3 regions of the Colwellia sp. MB3u-8 genome follow, and region 3 is predicted to be linked to each of the others. Evidence: riboswitches for the same ligand, from Rfam matches in the RefSeq annotation. Region 3 holds a riboswitch; each other region holds the start of a gene.
What was found. Region 3 has a riboswitch for cyclic di-GMP ahead of H4J54_RS15410 (hypothetical protein). Riboswitches for the same ligand answer to the same signal wherever they lie in the genome.
Positions count from the first base shown of each region.

Region 1 (6,736 bases), on a different contig from region 3:
CTTAGCTATCGCTCAAGAGCATGTTAATTATGAACATTTTGCTGAACTAGGTATTGTATTTCTACTTTTCACCCTTGGGCTTGAATTTTCATTACCTAAATTAGTTTCTATGCGGCATCTGGTGGTTACTGTGGGTAGCTTACAAGTGATTATTTCACTTGTGTTATTTATGTTGGTGGCGATGTTTTTAGGGCAAAGCTTAGATGCGGCAATCACCATTGGCGGTATATTAGCACTTTCTTCTACCGCTATTGTTATTCGCCAGTTAAGTGAAAGCGGTGGCATGAAGAAAAAGTCAGGGCAATTATCTGTGGCAGTGCTGCTGTTTCAAGATGTTGCCGTGGTGCCATTGTTAATTATTATCCCTTTATTAGCCCAAGGCGGCGATTCTTCTTTTATTATGGCGTTATTATTTGCACTAGTTAAAGGAGTATTTGTTGTTTCACTCTTATTATTCGCTGGTAAATGGTTATTACCTAGATTATTCAATTTAGTTGCTCAAGTTAGAACCGATGAATTATTCGTATTAACCACATTACTCGTGACCTTAGTGGCATCAGCATTAACACAGTGGTTTGGCCTTTCGATGGCGTTAGGAGCATTTTTAGCGGGTATGATGTTAGGAGAGAGCCAATATAAACATCAGCTTGAAGCTGACATTAGACCCTATCGTGATATTTTACTGGGTTTGTTTTTTGTCACTGTTGGCATGAAGCTCAATATTAATGTTGTTTTTTCCTCTCCTTTGATCATTATTTCGCTGTTAGTCTGTTTTATGGCGATTAAAGTTCTGGTGATTGTTTTACTAGCAAAACGTGCTGGAGAGTCCTCTAAAGATGCTTGGGCCGCTGGTATTATGTTGGCGCAAATGGGTGAGTTTGGTTTTGTTTTAATTGCCTTAGCTAGCCAAGTTGAAGTGTTACCTGAAACCACAGCATCTATCTTACTGGGTACGGGGGTGCTAAGTATGGCAATAACGCCTTATATGATCAGTCATGCGCGCGGCTGGGCACTTTGGTTGAGCCGTGATAAACCACTGGACAGCCAAGCGTTAGAAGAATTACCTCAAAGTACCACACTCAGTGATCATGTTATTATTTGCGGCTTTGGCCGTATTGGACAAACCGTTAGCCGCTTCTTAAAACAAGAGTCGATCGACTTTGTCGCTATTGATATTGACCCCTTACGGACAAGCAAAGCAAGAGAAGCGGGCGAAAACGTGCTTTTTGGCTCTTCTAGGCAGGCTGAATTGTTGCATGCTGCACAGTTATCAAAAGCTAAGTTGGTTGTTATCGCCTTTGGTGAAGATAAACAATCACTTGATGTTATTCAAAAAGTACGTTCTTTATCGCCTAACGTGCCTATTTTAGTGCGTACCCGCAACGACGATCAGTTAGACGAATTACATGCGGCGGGTGCAAATGAAGTGGTTCCAGAGAGCCTAGAAGGCAGTTTAATGCTAGTGTCTCAAGTTTTGTCATTATCAGGCGTGCCTTTTTCTAGAATTGTTCGCCGTGTGCAAAAAGAGCGTAAGAACCACTACAATCATTTACATGGTTTCTTTCAAGGCGAACATACTGATATGAGCCCTGATAGTATTGACCGTATTGAATTTGCGCATGCGATTATATTAGCAGATGATTCTTTTGCTAATGGCCATTCAATTGGTTCATTAAAACTAGATGAGCGCCGTGTTATTGTTGTCGCATTACGTCGCAATAACATTGAAAGCGAAGAGCCTGACGTTGACACGATATTACAATCACAAGATACCTTAATTGTACGTGGCAAACCCAGACGGGTAGAGCGAGCTGAACGTTTTGTCCAAGAAGGGCATTAGCTTATTTGACGGTAGGAATGAGTTGTTAAACCAACAAGCTTGTTCAAGGCTTTTTAATTAACATGGCTTAGATATTAAGAAATTGGCGAATTTTAGTTTCTTGCTCAAGCGCGTCATTAAAGCCGAGGTTTATTAACTCCTTACAATAGTTTTTTTCAAACAATAAGTAGCTAACTAAGCTAGATTCCGCGTCATTGTGAATCCCCATGCTGCGTAATAATAGTCGAATCGACAACGGCAGTTTATCGTAATATTTCACCGCAATACGGTTAAAGTCATGACTAGGGTTGAGCAGATAGGATTCAATATTTTTTAAACCGGTAATGTTTTTTTTCTTTGCATCTGGAATTAGCGATAAGGTGTTGTTAACCCTCACCATGCGTTCAATATCACTTTGCAGGGTATCTGAGAAAACAGAATCAAGTAAGTGACTTGCGATTGCCGCTGTTGTTGGTGGATGTGGGTTATTTTCAACCGCATGAAGCGGTTCTTTTGGTTGCTCGACACCAACAATAAATATTTTTTCTGCTCCTAAGTGGATGGCAGGACTTAACGGAGACAATTGGTGAACTGAACCATCGCCTAAATGATGGCGTTGTATTCTTTCAGACGGAAAAACTAATGGAATGGCCGCTGAGGCCATTAAATGTTGGCTGTTTAATTGCGTAGGCTCGCCCCGTCGCTTTGATCTAAACCAAGGCGAAATAGACGCTTCTGATTGAAAAAAACTAATCGAGTCACCGCTGGAATAACTTGATGCTGTAACCGATACTGCGGAGAGATAACCGCGTCTAATATTGGTATCTATTCGGCTAAAATCTACTACAGTTTCAAGCAGTTGCCTAAGTGGTGCGTTGTTTAATAAGCTTCGGGCACTTTTATTGGCATAATCTGCCTGAAAGTTACCTAAAACACCACCGATTAAGTGACTAAACACACGTAGGGGATCCGTATGATAAATTCTTTCAGGATCGAGGTTTTTCCAGACCCACTCCAACTTTTTGACCGCCAATTGAAAACAGGAGGCATAACAAGCTAATGCGGTTGAGTTGATAGCACCTGCTGATGTACCACAGATAATTGGAAAAGGCACACCATGATTGCGTGGCATAAATTTAGCTATCGCAGACAAAACACCAACTTGATAGGCGGCGCGTGCTCCTCCACCGGTTAATACTAAAGCGTTATTACTCTTGATGTAGCTACGTTTATTCGTCATTAATTAAACCGATGTTATTAAAGTCGAGCGTGATTTTAATCAGTTTTCTATAGGGTGGCTAGTTGAAATTAATAATATTTTCTTGCCAGTACAGGTTAATAGAAAAAAGCTAGCAAATGCTAGCCTTTTAATGACACAAGAATTATTGACTAGTAAAACATTGAACTTATAGCCATTGAACTTGCAGTAATTGAAATAAAAAATTTCTCATGTACTTAATTCAATGGTTATCAGTTTGAGTTAAACGTCTACAGGAAAATAAACCACTAACCACCAACCCGTTCGTTTGCAGCGTCGATTAATGGTTGCGATCCATGTTGAATAAGGGGTAGATTTTCAGAAACAACGTCCCTTGGTAATTTACTAATCATCAAAGAGCCTGTTTCAACTGAACCCTTGGTAGCAGAAAATTCTAACAAGTTTTGACCGTTACACTTAATATCTGAAAAGATATCGCGAATTCTTAATCTATGCGCTTTTAAGAATGAACGCATACGCCTTTTGTCGTCTGCAGCAACATACTCACATATACTTCTTGCAATATCAGCGGCTTGCGCTTTCGGCGCTGATACAATAGATGTCATTGTTAAAGCAGTAATGGCAGTAACGAGTAATAATTTTTTCATTTTAATAACCTTTTACAATACAAATAGAGTTAATAAAAGAAAAACCACAGGATGTACCTAATAACACGGTGACTCCGCTGTCGTAGATAAAGAGAGTATTATCCTTAGACCGGTGGTTTTGCGTAACACGTTTTCGCGTATTTTGCCTTTTCTTTGTTAGTGCAATTATCACTAAAGTCGTAGTTAATTGCAACCCAAGGGTTACAGCTTATGGGTATTTAACACCTAGTCGATTTAATTTTTTAAACATGGCGACGTTAAAAGCTTTACCTATAACATTATTGATTTTGAAGCGATTTTGAAACGATTTTGAAGCGATTTTTATAGAAATGTAGGGCATTAGGTTAAAGGCTACAGCCGTTATCTACAATAGCTATTGTGTGCAGCTTGTCTGTTGATACTTAGGGTCAGTTTGGCCGTATGAAGCTGTGTGACTAAACCTGGTGAGTTTTGTGCAGAGGGAGCAAGTTAGAGGTATGGCCGTAATAACAATCTCACTAATTTTCTGATTATTTACCCAGTTAAAACAACCTTCTACTGCGTTATTTACTTAATAATTAGAGCGACTAGTTATTAAATAAATGTTTTGTATTTTTCTGCTTGTTCTTCATATAGAGAAGAACAGTTAATTGATGCAATGGATGAAGCGCTATTTTGGCTTACATAGTGATAAATAATTAAATATTAATATTTTTCATATATCAACATAAGCGATGACTATGAGGGGGACTTCGGCGAATTATAACTCTAAATCGAATACAAAAAAGGGGCAGCAGCCCCTTAGTATATATATTGTCATTCATTATCAACTGCTGGTTATCGCTTTAAAATTGCATCTCAGGCACGTCGCCTTCAACAACAAGTTCACCTTCAGTTAATGATATTATTTCTGCGACTGACACGCCAGGTGCACGCTCTAATAAGTAAAATTTACCATTTTTTATTTCAATAAAAGCCAGATCAGTTAACACCCTTTTAATGCAGCCTTTACCGGTTAACGGCAGCGTACAATTACTTAACAACTTAGAGACACCATGTTTAGAGGCATGGGTCATGGTCACAATAATATTGTCTGCACCGGCGACTAAATCCATCGCACCGCCCATACCTTTAATTAACTTACCAGGAATCATGTAAGAGGCAATATTACCATTTACATCAACCTCAAAGGCGCCTAAAACCGTTAAGTCAACGTGACCGCCTCTGATCATGGCAAATGATTCTGCTGAATCAAAAATTGATGCGCCTTTTGCCATCGTCACTGTTTGTTTACCCGCATTGATCAGATCGGCGTCAATTTCTGCTTCGGTGGGAAATTGTCCCATGCCTAGTAAGCCGTTTTCAGACTGCAGCATGACTTCGATCCCTTCGGGAATATAGTTTGCCACTAAGGTTGGAATACCTATACCTAAGTTAACGTAGTAACCGTCTTGTAATTCTTGTGCTACCCGCTGTGCTAGTTGTTCTCTTGTTAAAGCCATAAATTACTCCTTACTAACACTGATTATTCTGAGTCGCTACGAACAGTGCGCTGTTCAATGCGTTTTTCGAATGTACCTAAGATTAAGCGATTAACATAAATGCCCGGCGTATGAATGTGATCAGGGTCTAATTCGCCTGGCTCCACAATCTCTTCTACTTCTACTACGGTTATTTTACCTGCGGTTGCTGCCATAGGATTGAAGTTACGCGCGGTTTTTCTAAACACTAAGTTGCCATAACGATCGGCTTTCCACGCTTTTACAATAGCAAAATCGCCTTTAATTGCTGGTTCTAAAATGTAATGCTGACCGTCAAATTCACGTTCTTCTTTGCCTTCAGCTACGGGTGTGCCATAGCCTGTCGCCGTAAAGAAAGCTGGAATACCAGCACCGCCAGCACGCATTTTTTCTGCTAAGGTGCCTTGTGGTGTCAATTCAACTTCGAGCTCACCGCTCATCATCTGACGTTCGAACTCAGCATTTTCACCAACGTAAGAGGCGATAATTTTTTTGATTTGACGGTCAGGCAGTAAAATGCCGAGACCAAAATCATCTACACCGCAGTTATTTGAAACTAGGGTTAAGCCTTTAGTGCCTTTACGCTGAATTTCGCGTATTAAATTTTCAGGAATACCACATAAACCAAAACCACCAGCAATTACAGTCATATTGTCTTCAAGACCGGCCATTGCTTCTTCATAGCTTGACACTACTTTGTCAAATCCTGCCATTATTTGCTCCTCAATATTAATGTTTAATTTATATTTTATTCGCTGATGTAGGTAATGCTCACAATCAACGCCAGTTAATTTATAGTTTTTATTTTAGATTATTTTGCACGATAGGCTATCGAGACTTTTGATAAAGGCGCCTTGCCTAATTTATCGCTAATAAACCATCCTGCAGCCAGTAATTTGTCAAAATCAATATTAGTTTTTATACCTAAGCCATTGAGCATATACAACACGTCTTCAGTGGCGACATTACCTGATGCACCCTTAGCATATGGGCAACCACCAAGACCTGCAATAGCACTATCGACTACCTTTACGCCCATAGCAAGCGCCGCGTAAATGTTGGTCAAAGCCTGTCCATAGGTATCATGAAAGTGCACAGCCAACTTATCAATAGGGACTTTAGCACTAACAGCCTGTAACATTTTTTGGACACTGGCTGGCGTACCAACACCAATGGTGTCGCCAAGTGATATTTCGTAACAGCCCATTTTATATAACTTTTCTGCAACTTCTGCTACTTTTTCTGCTGCAATATCACCATCGTAAGGACAGCCAACTACACAAGAAACATAGCCACGCACGCGAATGTTGGCGGCTTTTGCCGCTTGCATAATGGATTCAAAACGTTGCAAACTTTCATCAATCGAGCAATTAATATTTTTCTGACTAAAGGCTTCTGATGCCGCGCCAAAAATAGCGACCTCATTGGCATTCACCGCCATAGCCGCTTCAAAGCCTTTCATATTTGGCGTTAATGCGGCGTATGTAACACCGTTTTTGCGCTTAATACCTTTGAAAACATCACTAGAAGTAGCCATTTGTGGCACCCATTT
Region 1 covers NZ_JACGVA010000064.1:46,723-53,458, forward strand. The annotation lists gene H4J54_RS10620 (monovalent cation:proton antiporter family protein) at 1-1,840, shown strand, start outside; gene H4J54_RS10625 (patatin-like phospholipase family protein) at 1,908-3,059, opposite strand; gene H4J54_RS10630 (DUF3718 domain-containing protein) at 3,326-3,685, opposite strand; cyclic di-GMP riboswitch class I at 3,750-3,842, opposite strand; gene H4J54_RS10635 (3-oxoacid CoA-transferase subunit B) at 4,510-5,166, opposite strand; gene H4J54_RS10640 (CoA transferase subunit A) at 5,190-5,897, opposite strand; gene H4J54_RS10645 (hydroxymethylglutaryl-CoA lyase) at 5,996-6,736, opposite strand, start outside.
Region 1: linked by a shared signal. The riboswitch ahead of H4J54_RS10630 (DUF3718 domain-containing protein) and the one ahead of H4J54_RS15410 (hypothetical protein) in region 3 are both predicted to bind cyclic di-GMP.

Region 2 (6,736 bases), on a different contig from region 3:
TTTAGTGAAGGTTTATTACAAACATTGATTGAAGAAGGACCAAAAGCGTTATCGCCAGCGACTAAAGGAGACTTAGCAGTTCGAGCTAATATCATGTGGTCGGCAACCATGGCGTTAAATGGTCTTATAGGAGCAGGTGTACCACAAGATTGGTCAACGCATATGATAGGTCATGAACTTACCGGTGCTTTTGGTATCGACCATGCGCGTACCCTCTCTATTGTATTGCCTGCGGTAATGAAAGTGCGTAAAGAGCAAAAACGTGAAAAGTTACTACAATATGCAGCACGCGTTTGGCAGATAACGGATGGTGATGACAACGCGCGTATCGATAAAGCGATTAGTTTAACTGAGGCATTTTTCGAAACAATGCAAGTACCCACACGTTTATCCCACGTTGATCTTGGTAGCAAAGATATCGACTTACTGATTGAACGATTAGAGCAACATGGTATGACGGCATTGGGCGAAAATGACGATATTACCTTAGCAATAAGCCGTGATATTTTAACTCAAGCATTGTAATGATTCATCATAATTAAGACAGGTATAAGTGGCGTGTGTATTACCTTAAAAGTTTCACACGCAGACTTTTTTAATACCTCTTAAAATTAGAACATAAAATTAGAACATAAAATTTAACAGATTACAGCTAATGTAATTTTAGGAAACCTTTCATGCCAACACTTACCTCCTATAACCCAATTAATCGATCGCCTTTGGGTGATGTACCTATTTGCGAGCCTGCAGATATTCCGGCTATCGTTCTACGTGCGAAGCAGGCGCAAAAATCTTGGGCAGCATTATCCCTTGATGAGCGTCAACAAATAGTCGTTCAGGCTTATGAGTGCCTTACTGCAATAGAAGATCAGTTAACATTATTGATCGGTAAAGAAATGGGTAAAGATCACCGTAGAGCAAGTTATGAAGTGGCTGGAACCGTTCAAAATGCCGCTTATTTTACCCAGGAAATAGCGCAAGCGCTAAAGACTGAATCAATGGGACCTAATGCTGAAATACAATATCGACCATTAGGCGTTGTTGCTGTGATCTCACCTTGGAATTATCCATTAGCTATGGCGAATAACTTGTTGTTGCCTGCACTCGTTGCTGGTAATAGTGTGGTATTAAAGCCGTCTGAAGAAACGCCTCTGGTTGCCGAGCTTTTTGTTAAAACGTTAAATAAAGTGTTACCTGAAGGTGTGTTACAAATCGCACAGGGTAATGCAGAAACCGGTAAGGCGTTAGTTAATAGCGAGATCAATATGGTCGCGTTCACCGGCTCATTAGCTGCAGGCAAACATATTATGGCCAGTGCGGCATCAGGACTAAAACGTTTAGTCATGGAGTTAGGAGGTAATGACCCTCTTATTGTAATGGCAAGTGCTGATATTGATGAGGCAGTTCAGTTTGCGGTGGCAAGCTCTTTTGAAAATACGGGGCAAATGTGTACCTCTACTGAGCGCATTTATGTTGATGAACGTATAGCTGATGAGTTTGAGCAAAAAGTCGTCGCTTTAGCTCGCCGATATCGAGCGGGTGCTTGGGATCAAAGCCATGCCAATATTGGACCTATGGTTAACCCTCAGCAGCATGAAAATGTACTCTCTCAACTAAAAGATGCTCATGTTAAAGGGGCAACATTCTTATTAGGAACGCATCATTATGAACTACCTTTTATACAGCCTACAGTCGTGACAAATATCACACCCGATATGCAGCTAGAGAAAGATGAAACCTTTGGTCCTGTTGTTGCCATAAGTCGTTTTAAGCAATTATCTGAAGCGGTTGAACGTGCCAATGCCAGTGCTTACGGCTTAGGTGCTGTGGTTTTTGGTGGCGCTGGAGCAGATAAAGTTGCGCAACAAATGGAAGCTGGCATGGTAGGAGTCAACCAAGGTGCTGGCGGCATTGGACCTTGGGTCGGTGCAAAACAAAGTGGTTTTGGTTTTCATGGTACTGCGGCTGGACATCGTCAGTTTGCGCAAGTACGCGTTATTAGTAAATAAGTCAGTAAATAAGTCAGTATTTAATGGAGTAAACAATGAATACAAAAAAAGATACAGTCGCCGATTTTTTTGTCGCTGCTTTAGAACCCGGTGCCGAGCATCTCGCTTTACCTGCATGGGGTAACCGCCATATGAATGCGGCACACTTAGATGAACATTATGACGTCAGTCATATTAAACGACACGAGTTGGATAAAGTGCCGGGTGCATTTCAGTTGTTAAATGTTTTGGCAAAAGATGAATGTAAACGATTGATCGCGATTAGTGAAGCGTTAGGTTATCTGCCCGATGCTGCGGTTTCTTTACCGCGCAGTGTTCGACATAACGACAGCTTGACTTGGATTGTTGATGAACAAACCGATGGGATTATTTGGCAACGCATCTCGCATTTAATGGATGACCGACAAGCTATTTTTTCTGGCAATAAAGCCTTGGGTATCAATGCGCGTTTTCGATTTTATCGTTATAACCCTGAGGATTATTTTAAACCGCATTCTGATGGTTCTTGGCCGGGTAGTCGTATTATTAATAATGAGCTAGTCGCTAATGCTTATCCTGACCGTTATAGCCAAATGAGCTTTTTAATACTATTAAGTGAAGGCTTCGAAGGTGGTGAAACACGTTTCATGGTCAATGCGGATGATCCTACTAAACCGACAACAGCGGGGGGTAAGGTTAGTCATGTTGATATTCGAACCCCTGCTGGCAGTATATTGTGCTTTCCGCATGGCATGCATCCTTTAAGTTACATACACAGTTCAGTGCCGATTAGTGAGGGAGTTAAATATATAATCCGTAGTGATGTTTTATTTGAGTTGTGAAGTCACATAGTTAATTTGGTCATCTACTAGCAAGTGGGGTAGCAGCTTAGAGAAGAACGTAGAGGGCTCAAACCCAAGGCTGCACCGCTGACTGCCGAACAAATATTAGCTAAAATGGGTAGCTGACCATTATACGCGTTAAGCGCAAGCTAGCTATTGGCCGCTCTTTAGGTCAACTGATCGCTAAAATTTAACATGAGGTTTGTAATGGTCAACTAACACTGGAAAGATTTTAAGCTATAAATTATTCCAGTTTCATTAAACCATTACAGCCCGCACTATCCTATCAAAATAAGAGTCGTTCAGAGCCAGTGAACTTACGATCAAAAACAATTATATATATCCATACAGCAAGTATTAAGCCAATAGTATTGACTTGCCTAGCAAGGAACAATAGAATTAATTTATTGTATGGTTTTAATAAGGGCAACGTCTACCTAAAACTTTAAAACGCAAAAAACTACCGGTCTAAAGCGTTTAACGTTATGGCAGCGGAGTTACCTAAACCGGCAAAGGTACCTGACAATACTAGTTTCTTGAACAAGACAATTCAAATTATCCACATTATTCAAATTATTCTGGAACCAACAATATATGCCATTTCATTGTATAAAATATCATGCCCTTGTGTTTTTTATCTTACTAGTGTCAACGCCAAATCATGCTGTGGTTAGTGACAAATTAACCCGCGCTATATAGTTCAGCTTAAGTCAGTCCCTCTGTTAAAATGTTCTTCACACCATGGTTAAATGTTTTAGGATCAGTTTGATTTTAAACCTTGATTGTTATCGATTTCCCAAGGATATTCACAATGAAAAAAATGATATTAATTACAGTTTGTATCATGTTTGCTATAGCAGCAGTAACGAGTATAACCGCGACCTATTTTATCTCAAATCAAGAGATAGATAATATTATCTTAAAAAAATCCCAAGCGCAGGCTGCTTTAATCGCAAACAATGTTGCGTATGTGTTGCGCACATCTTCGAAACCCTTGCATGATTTACAAGCATTAATGACCTCTCTCAAAGAACGGCCAGATATTTCCTACGCAGTGGTTATTGATAAAAACATTACAGCCATCGCACATAGCGATAAACAAAAATTAGGTAAAATTTATAAAGACAGTTATACCCTCGAGGGGGCAAGCAAAGGAAAGTCACAATTTTCGAAATGGTATGCAGAAATACAGCAAGTTTGGGTCTACGATATTATGGTTCCTGTTCATGTTGATGGTGAGCTCTTTGGTGCTTTTGATATAGGTATTCCTATCACAGAAGTAAGTGAAGCGGTTGAGGATATTATGTTGACTCTGTTGATCTCAATCCTAGTCATCTTTGTAATATGTGTATGCGTACTTGTTTTGTTATTGGCTAGATTTGTTAAACCACTTTCGGGCTTGCAAAAAGCATTACAAGACATCTCTAAAGGAGATGGTGATCTTACCGTTAGATTACCCGTACAAGGCTCAGATGAGATAGCCAAGATCGCTTCTGATTTTAATATATTTGTAAATAACATCAATAAGATAATTTCTAAAACAGTCCAAACAGGTATAGATTTAGCTCGCTCAGCGACAGAAATTCGCAGTCAATCTTTGCAAGCGCTATCAAGAGGTGAAGAGCAAAGTGGTCAATCTTTAGTCGTCGTAACCTCTATGTCTCAAATGATAGCGACTATTAATGACATATCTCACAATGCCACTAGTGCGGTAGATTCAGCACAAAAAGCGAATAACGGGATCCAGAGGGGGCGACAAACGCTACAAGAATCTATTATGACGATTAATAATCTTGGCGATGAGATGACAGATATGTCATTGGTGATCACCTCGCTAGCGAAAAAAACGCAGTCTATAGGTTCTATACTGGACGTTATTAGAAGCATTTCAGCACAAACTAATCTTCTTGCACTCAATGCTGCGATTGAGGCCGCTCGAGCAGGGGATGCTGGACGAGGGTTTAGTGTGGTGGCCGATGAAGTAAGAAGTCTTGCGAGTAAAACAGCATCGTCTACAGATGAAATCCAAACAATGATCGACCAGTTACAAAATGAAGCAAAAAATGCAGTAATTGCGATGGATAGTAGTAAGTCTCTCGCAGTCGACAGCGCTAAAACAACGCAAAATGCTCAGGAAATGCTTGACGATATATCAGAACAAGTATCAATGATACTTGATGTGAATACGCAAGTTGCAACCGCCACTGGCCAGCAGTCAAGTGTTGCCAATGAAATTAATGTCAATATGGATACCGTTGACAGCTCTGTTAAAGAAGGCTTAAATGCGAGCTATGAGTTAGAAAAAACCAGCAAACAATTAGAGGAGCTTGCGCTCGCTTTAGATCACCATGTTGGATCTTTCAAAATATAATATTACCCTCATGACCTACATGAAGCACGCTCTTACGCACGTATGAATGGATGCGTAAGAGCAGTGATTTAGCCCCTTTGTTATTTCAGTCCTAGTTGGTGTCTGTCCCTCAAAAATGGGCTTTTGCAATAGCACAGCTTAGTAAAAAACTCACTTCTATCAAAGAGTATTTCTTCAGGTATTCAAGGTAGGAGTTTGGGTATAACTATTCCGAAGTGTTAAGTCTCTTTAAAAGCTAATGTCTCGAATGTGCCTTCCTGACATTCCAGCTAAAAATCTTGCCATATATTTTCTAATGAATTAACTACTGCCTAAACGCTGTGACGCCCTGTTATATGGAAGTCAGTATGATTTTTCGAGGTGTGTTACTAAGACGTCTTATTAACACAGTATTTATTATAATAAACACTAAGAAAATCCACTTAACCATCTGAATTTAATGGTTTTTATTTATTTTTTTTGTTCAGGTTGTATTACTGAGAGGTCTTAGTAACACGCCTTAATATACATGTGATTTAGCATTACTAGTTTCTAATACTTTGAAAGTATGGGACATTAATGTTAATTTAATGTTATTTATGATGCGTATGTTACTAAGACGTATACATAATAAGTTGTTATATGCTTTTCTAACATTGGAGTATCATTTACATGGAATCTCATTTAAAAATTATAGAAGCTTTAGCTAACGGAATTGATCCGTTAACAGGTGAGGTACTTCCTAGTGATTCGCTTCATAATAACCCTGAAATAATAAGGTCTCTTTTTGCTATAATCGATCATATAAAGAGTTCTTCAATTAAACAGCCTAAAATAAAGAAAACGCTTGGGCAAAAGCGAGATGAAAATATTAAAAAAGGCTTACCTGAAAATGCAGGGCTACCTTGGAACGACGACCAACGAGATAATCTAACTGAGCAATTCAAATCTGACGTTTCTCGTGAAGAGCTCGCTGAATTGCATGGTCGTACAAAGGGAGCTATTACCTCAGAGCTTAAAAAACTTGGTCTAATTGAAGATTAACAAGCATATAACAAGCTGTTCAAGCGGGACAAATTACAGGGCGTTATACGCTAGGTGAAAATCAACCATATGGAGGTGCTCTTTGAAACCTGAGTTAAGTATTAAGCTGGATTACCTACAAGATCGTAAAAATCCGGCAGAAATATTCGATGCTATGTCTCTCTATATAAATGCATATAGAGACTTTGGGCAGCTGATGACCAATTCTATTGGTATTAAAGGCGACTTTGACTTTCAGTTAAACGCAATTGAGAGTGGTTCTACCTTAAGTAAACTATCTTCATTACCTGGCAAGTTAGATGCAATATTTGAAGCTGCATGCTACAAGTCAGGAAATAGTACTTTTGAAGAACTAATAAGTATCGATGAAACTGAAACCGAGCAACAAGTTGAGGAATTAGCCCTTAATATTGAAACCTCATTAGCTACTAATATCCCTAATCAAATTGCAGACCCTCATATAGATAGGCAAAATTTAGCTCATGTATTGAAAGCATTTTCTTCTGCAAATG
Region 2 covers NZ_JACGVA010000037.1:215,657-222,392, reverse strand. The annotation lists gene H4J54_RS03365 (iron-containing alcohol dehydrogenase) at 1-525, shown strand, start outside; gene H4J54_RS03360 (aldehyde dehydrogenase) at 678-2,009, shown strand; gene H4J54_RS03355 (2OG-Fe(II) oxygenase) at 2,045-2,830, shown strand; cyclic di-GMP riboswitch class I at 3,246-3,335, shown strand; gene H4J54_RS03350 (methyl-accepting chemotaxis protein) at 3,642-5,201, shown strand; gene H4J54_RS03345 (hypothetical protein) at 5,853-6,224, shown strand; gene H4J54_RS03340 (hypothetical protein) at 6,307-6,736, shown strand, end outside.
Region 2: linked by a shared signal. The riboswitch ahead of H4J54_RS03350 (methyl-accepting chemotaxis protein) and the one ahead of H4J54_RS15410 (hypothetical protein) in region 3 are both predicted to bind cyclic di-GMP.

Region 3 (6,736 bases):
TCGCCCGTTTCATCATCGGGTAAGTGCAGGCCAGCAACAAGCTTATCTTTAACCAAAGCAAGGCCTGGTTCAGCTTTAACACACTCATCAACATTTAATAGATTAAATCGTACATCACTCTCGGCTAATAACTTCATATCTTTTTGCACCGCCTCAACTTGTGCATGGTGACGAAAAACTTGTAGCGTTCCCCGCTGACGACCTTGATATTTTATGGCATGATTTTTAGCTAAATCTGACAAGCATTCTCGACTGTAATTCGCCACGCGCAACATACGGTTTTTATTAATCTGGTAGTGACTCTCATTACAATTTTTTAGCATATTCATCATCCAAATATAAAACATCGGTGAAGAACTTGGCTTTACAATAAGTGGCGAATGTTTTTGGGTTAACCATTTCAACGCTTTTAGCGGAATACCCGGGGCAGCCCAAGGAGATGAATAACCATAAGATAACTGGCCTGCATTAGCGAAACTGGTTTCTTCAGCACTTAGGCTCTGGCGATCAACAACCGTTACCTGATGCCCTGCTTGAGCCAAATACCATGCGGAGGTTAGCCCGACTACGCCAGCGCCTAAAACGATAACTTTCATACTCATCACTTAAATATTGTTAAATCATAAAATAGTTAACTACTATGTGAAAAATATCTATCTTCTACAATCGATATTAATTAACATCTGTGTTTAGTAATTCTAAAGGCTATGAGTATTGATGAAATTAAAAGGTAACATAGCATCGGGTTTAGTGACGTTTGAGGTAGCGGCCGAATTAGGCAGTTTTACTCAGGCTGCCATTTATTTAAATATTACAACAGGTGCGATAAGTCAGCAGATAAACTTGCTAGAAGAACAACTTTCAATAATCCTGTTTGAAAGGCACTCACGAGGCGTTCGATTAACTCAAGCAGGCCAACAATTATATAAAGTAGTAAAAAGCAGTCTTGAAGATATAAGCGAGGTAATTGCAGCGTTACATCAAGAAGAAAATTTCGATGGCGAGGTAAGGTTAAAATTAACGCCTTCTTTTGCCTTCAAATGGTTAGTGCCTCGCCTTGAGAGATTCTACAATCGTTATCCCAATATTAGCATTCAAACATTTGCTGAAGGTGCGCTAGTTGACCATCAAAGCAATAACTTTGACTTAGCCATTGATTACAGTCAATCTGCTAATTTTCAACAAAAAAGTGACTTATTTTTATCTGAACAATTGCTTCCTGTGATGAGTCCTGAATATTTTAAAGCCTTTAAATGGCAAGACACCTCTGTAGAAAACCAACAAACGATTTGGCAGTCGGTCACCCTATTACATGATGCTCAGCCATGGCATGGCGCAAGCAAAAATACCGAGTGGCAATATTGGTTCAATCACATGGGCATTACAGCAGACAGTCTTCAGGGGCATTATTTTAATCGAACTGATATGGCTATGGCGGCAGCCGAAGCAGGATTAGGGATAGCCATGGCTCGATATGCCTTAGTTGAAGAAGATTTTAAACAAGGAAAGCTAGTTTCGCCCTTTAATCCGATAGCAGCAAATGCGGGTTATTACCTAATTCAGCACCATTCTTCTTCAGCCATTAACTGCTTTAAGCAATGGTTATTAGATGAAAAACAAAAATTTATTAACTAACCAAAGTTCAGGTTAACTAAAACAGTAGCCAAAAATAATAGCTATTATATTACTCTACTAGGCCATGCGGTGTTAAGAAAAAGAGCGGTTTAGCTTGATAATATACTGGCCGATGAATGCCAGCAATGAATCAATCAAATGATGTCCGAAGCGGGTAGTGTAGGTATTGTCGCACCACAAATACATCACAGTGTAAGTATTTATATTATGTGCTCTAAACCCAATTCGCGTTATCCTGACGCGCCATTAATGCCGCCAACAGCAATTATTAACCCTGAATATTGCATTACTATAATGAGAAAATAAAAGGCAGGGAAGGCTGCTTAAGTGTACCGAGTATGCACCCAATCAAAACACCCTACCGTGACGGCACCACTCATGTGATCTTTGAGCCGCTGGATTTTATCGCCCGTTTAGCGGCCTTAGTACCCAAACCCCGAGTAAACCTCACTAGGTTTCATGGTGTGTTTGCACCAAACAGTCGGCACCACGTGATAATAACGCTGGCAAAACGAAATAAGGCTAAACAAGCATTGCCGACAGGGCGCGGGGAACACAGGCACAAAAAATTAAACGGGTTTTGGGATAGAAATAGAAACCTGTGAGCAATGCGGTGGTGCGGTTAAAATTATAGCGAGCATTGACAAATCGTCAGGAAAGACGATTTGCACAGCGAATGCTGCCCGAAGGTTTAGACACAGGGATGTGTCTAATAAACATCCGTTGATGATTCAAAAGATACTCAGTCACCTGAATACAAAAAATGACGAAGTCGTCGAATTATTGCCCCCATAAAGTAGCGCACCACCTCAGATAAGTCTATTGCCACCCTAGTCTTTTTGATCAGGAGGACCGACAAAATGAATCTAGGTTAAATGGGAAATTCAACCACTATTAATGGTTAAATGTTAAAGGTGAGGTTAAGCGAATGATGGATAATTCGTTTTATTTACGCTGATAAAATAACTAAGAATAATCAAAAGATGATTTTTATGTATTTGTAGCTCATGGTGGATGTAGAAGTAATGAGCGGTAAATTTACCGGCCATTACTTTAACATGAGGTGAATTATTCTTTTCCGGTATACCAATACTTAACAATACCCTCTGCCGGTTTACCGCGGATAGATTGAGAGGTGTTAGGGAAACCTTCAAAATTGGGGGTTAACGTGGGTGAAAGCCAATAACCGGTGTGAATGTCGACGCTGTTAATCATAAAGGTATCTTGCTCTTCGATCGCTTGCATAATGCCTTCTATCCCCATTGACTGCACAGAAAAGTCAGTGACAAAACTTTCTTGAATACAACTGACTTCAGTCCCGTCTTCTAAACTTCCTGGGGTACAGAACCCATCTTCTTTCCAGCCATTGAGAAAAAAGTCTTCACGACTTTGCACTTGAATAATAAGTGTTATCGGTAATTCTATATTTGACGTACCGTGCCAGCATGGCTGGTTAATATCACCACAATATATTTGCATATGCTGATTGGTCAGTGATTCAAAGGTTTTCTGCTTGACCAGTTCCGTTGTTAGCTTGGCATCTTCTTCGGCGTTAAATTGATTTCCGCAGCACTGTAACGCATTGATTAAAATACTATCTACTCTAGAAAATATTCGTTGATCATTAATTACAGTCCCTATTTGCCCCCAAGTAATCTCACCGTCAAAATTGGCTCTGATATCATCGATAATTTCGGCAAACCGCTCAATATAATATTCTTTTAATTCGTCGGTATGCAAGGTGACCCACATCGCGTTCCAGTCAGCAGAAATACCTTTTATAGCTATTTTTTGGGCATGTTTTGCTTGAATAATCATATTGTTTTGATGGGCATCTAATATGATTTTAAGCTTGTCCAACGTGAGTTTCTCACCTTGCTCAACAATAATATCGCCATCGACATTGTTTTGAGTAAACTGCCAAGAAAAATAAATATCAATGTTGAGCAAACGCGCTTGCTCAACAATATATTCTACATATTTTTTAGGCGTATGATAATTAGCTTCGGCGACTACCCATGGTTCTTGGTTATCGTTCCACTGACCATAATTGTAAACCCAAACCCTTTGTGCACCAGAAGCATTCATTGCTTGTAATGCTTCAAGATACATTAATTTTACATATTCATCTCTGGAACAACTATCGCGTTCAGACTGGGATAGGCCATCATAAATCCAACTAGGGGAGTAGTCTTTAAAACTAATACCTCTCACTATATGACTAGAAAGTTTACCTCTGGGGGAGGGGGTTTCAAATTTACCCTTATATGATTCAGGGTAGTCAGCAGAATGAGGATTGACGCATGAAGCCGTTACAGATGACGTGGCTACGGGTGGTGGATTTGAGACTGTATCGCTACTATCACCTCCGCCACAGGCGCTTAGGAGAAAAATAACAACGAATTGAATAAAATACTTGTTTGAGAAAAACATTCACAACCTCTAATAAATGATGTAATTAATAAATCACAGTAAAGGTTGTAAAAATATCCATATAAATTGCAACCCCACGACCCTATGCAATGCACTTAGGCTGGTAGCTTTGCGTCTATTAATTTTCATTAATAGTTGCCAGTTATTTCACGAGTCTACTGTAAGGTAAGATAAAATCAAGGTGATTTATACACGTCATTAAAAGTAGTGGCTCTAGCGATTATAGAAAGAAAAAATTAGGGAATAGATTGTTAGCCATGGTTCAATTTCACAAAAGAGGTTGAGCGGATGATTGATTATGTTGATATGTTAGTAGCCAGTAAAATGACAACAAAGCAATTAATTCGGTCAAAATAAACTGTTATTTAACGTGTGTCTGGTGCCATTTATCACAGTTGTAGAAGCTAAATAAAGATCAAAAAAACAGAGTTTTTGGGGCATTTTTGTTTCTGCTTTGACTCGTTGACGAAATAGGTTTGAATACGACGGGGGACGCGCAGCTAATACAGCTGGTTATTTGCCGGAGAAGAATACGGCATGTACCACGCCTGGGATCTTTTGAGTGTTGGCAGAGAAACCCGCAGCGGCTTTGTCGTTAATTTGCAGATTAATGAACAATAGCTCTTACAAAAAATTGGATGTCTGGTGCTTACAGTTGCGTTATAATCAGCATTAAATAATTCTATAATAACAAAGTTGAGCATATCTTTGTCCCACATGAGAAACTGCGAACGTTGCTATGATTTATACTTTTGCAACTATTCAGGCAACCTATGGGATCATTGTCCTGCTTGCCGTCGCAGCATATTGGACGTGCAAGACCGTCGGCATTATGATGCCGTGCAACAACAGCTACAGTACGCATATGGCTGGGGCTACAATATAGAATATGACGTTGCCCAATATGATTATATTCTAAACGAAGATGGCAGCCTTACATATAGCTGTAGGCCTAGCCATATTTATCATGCCCAGGTAAGGCAGTTGATAATTGATGGCTTTCTTGCCCGAATCGCCCAAGAATATATCGAGGGTGCTACGTCGCAGTATATGCTCGATACGGCTTACGGCGCTGGAGTTGATGAAGCCTGCCACTCATCTTTTTTCATTCGTCATGAAACAAAAGGATTTACCTTCACTTATAGAGCGGAACCGAAAGTGCATTTTGTCTTTAATGATAGTGGCGAAGTCATCCCTATGGCTTATGTCCCCTTTGAAGACAAAGAGATGCGAAAATCCTATGGACGTGGCTGCGCAGACTATATCCGTCAAAATCCAGATTTATGCCAAGAGCAAGCTGAAACCAGACAAAGTTTATGCCAAGAACAAGCTGAAACCAGACAAAGGATCGCTTACGAGGCAAAAGTCCAAAGCGAGGAATGGGTTGACGAGCGTGCTGTTAGAAACATTAAGCGTTTAAAATATTTTATATTAATACCCTGGATATTACTTCATGTGGTTGCAGCGAGCTTCTTATTGGTTTTGTCTTATCCCGAACCTGAAGGTTTTTGGGCTAGTAGCTGGCATAAGGCGAAATATTACGTCTTTATTCTTGGCATTTACGTTTCAGCACACATTCCTTACTATGTCGCCAATCACAGAATTACAGTCGCGAATTGTAGGTATAGCGAAAAAAAACGAGATGAACTGCTGCAGCCTTTAGATGTGCCTCTACAAGTAGTCGCAGTCAATAAAAATCCTCCCGAGCCATCCGGCACACACACAGACTCAACTAAGTACTGGACGCTGTGGAGAATTTTTTTGGCTCTTGCAATCAATGTGGGCGGAATTCTATTAGCGGTTTATTTGTTCGAGACATATGTTTGGCCCATAGCCTAACGGTATCCTTTGGCAGCAAAAAATATTCATGGTGGTTAAAATAATTATCTAAGGCTCACTAATGCCACTGGCTGTGTGAAAACTCCCAGCGTAAATTTTTTATGTGACGCTACGTAAATTAACAGGTGGTTTGTTATCAAACGTACTACAGAATTTAATCTACAGCGCCTTTTTTCGTTGATATTATCTAATTACACCAGTTCAAAATAGTTTTCACACAGGCTGGCCACACTGAAGACATTAGCATTTTATAATTTATACTGAAAATTATTGTATGTTTTGATCTACAGCGGACATAGATGAACAACCACCTTATGCTAGAAGTTTCCTGATAGCTGACGTTAACCAGAGATGAAAAAATCTGTTTATTGACGATAACGCCAATATCTAGTTAGGTCTGAATTCGAACTAAGCCACCATTATAGTCTTTCAACTAATATCAAGCTGCGACCAAAGCGGTTCTCTTGCGGCGAATTGATAAGCCAAGGAATCCAAAGGCGGATATCCATAGTGCCCACATGGGGGGTTCCGCAACCTGCACTGAAGCGGCGTGATAAGCTACTCCGCTGTCACTATCGACATGGAAACCCGAAGCGATGCCGCTACAGCCATCACCACCTATTTGCGCGGCGTCACCAGTGCTAACGTAGGATAACGCTGAGAATAGACCACCACAGGAGCCACCGGGACCCAGGGCCTTGGCGTTTGCGCCGACGTGGATGTAGTCTCTGGCCAACAACGTACCGAGAAAGGACGAACCATCACCAAAGTCGGCATTGCCACCGGCATTCCAGATAACGTTGTCACTGTTTGCGCCATTGACCATCAC
Region 3 covers NZ_JACGVA010000070.1:78,169-84,904, forward strand. The annotation lists gene H4J54_RS15390 (D-amino acid dehydrogenase) at 1-596, opposite strand, end outside; gene H4J54_RS15395 (LysR substrate-binding domain-containing protein) at 718-1,635, shown strand; gene H4J54_RS15400 (peptide deformylase) at 1,777-1,941, shown strand; partial or broken gene H4J54_RS15405 (transposase) at 1,977-2,430, shown strand; gene H4J54_RS15410 (hypothetical protein) at 2,704-4,068, opposite strand; cyclic di-GMP riboswitch class I at 4,133-4,218, opposite strand; gene H4J54_RS15415 (hypothetical protein) at 4,882-5,907, shown strand; gene H4J54_RS15420 (ice-binding family protein) at 6,347-6,736, opposite strand, start outside.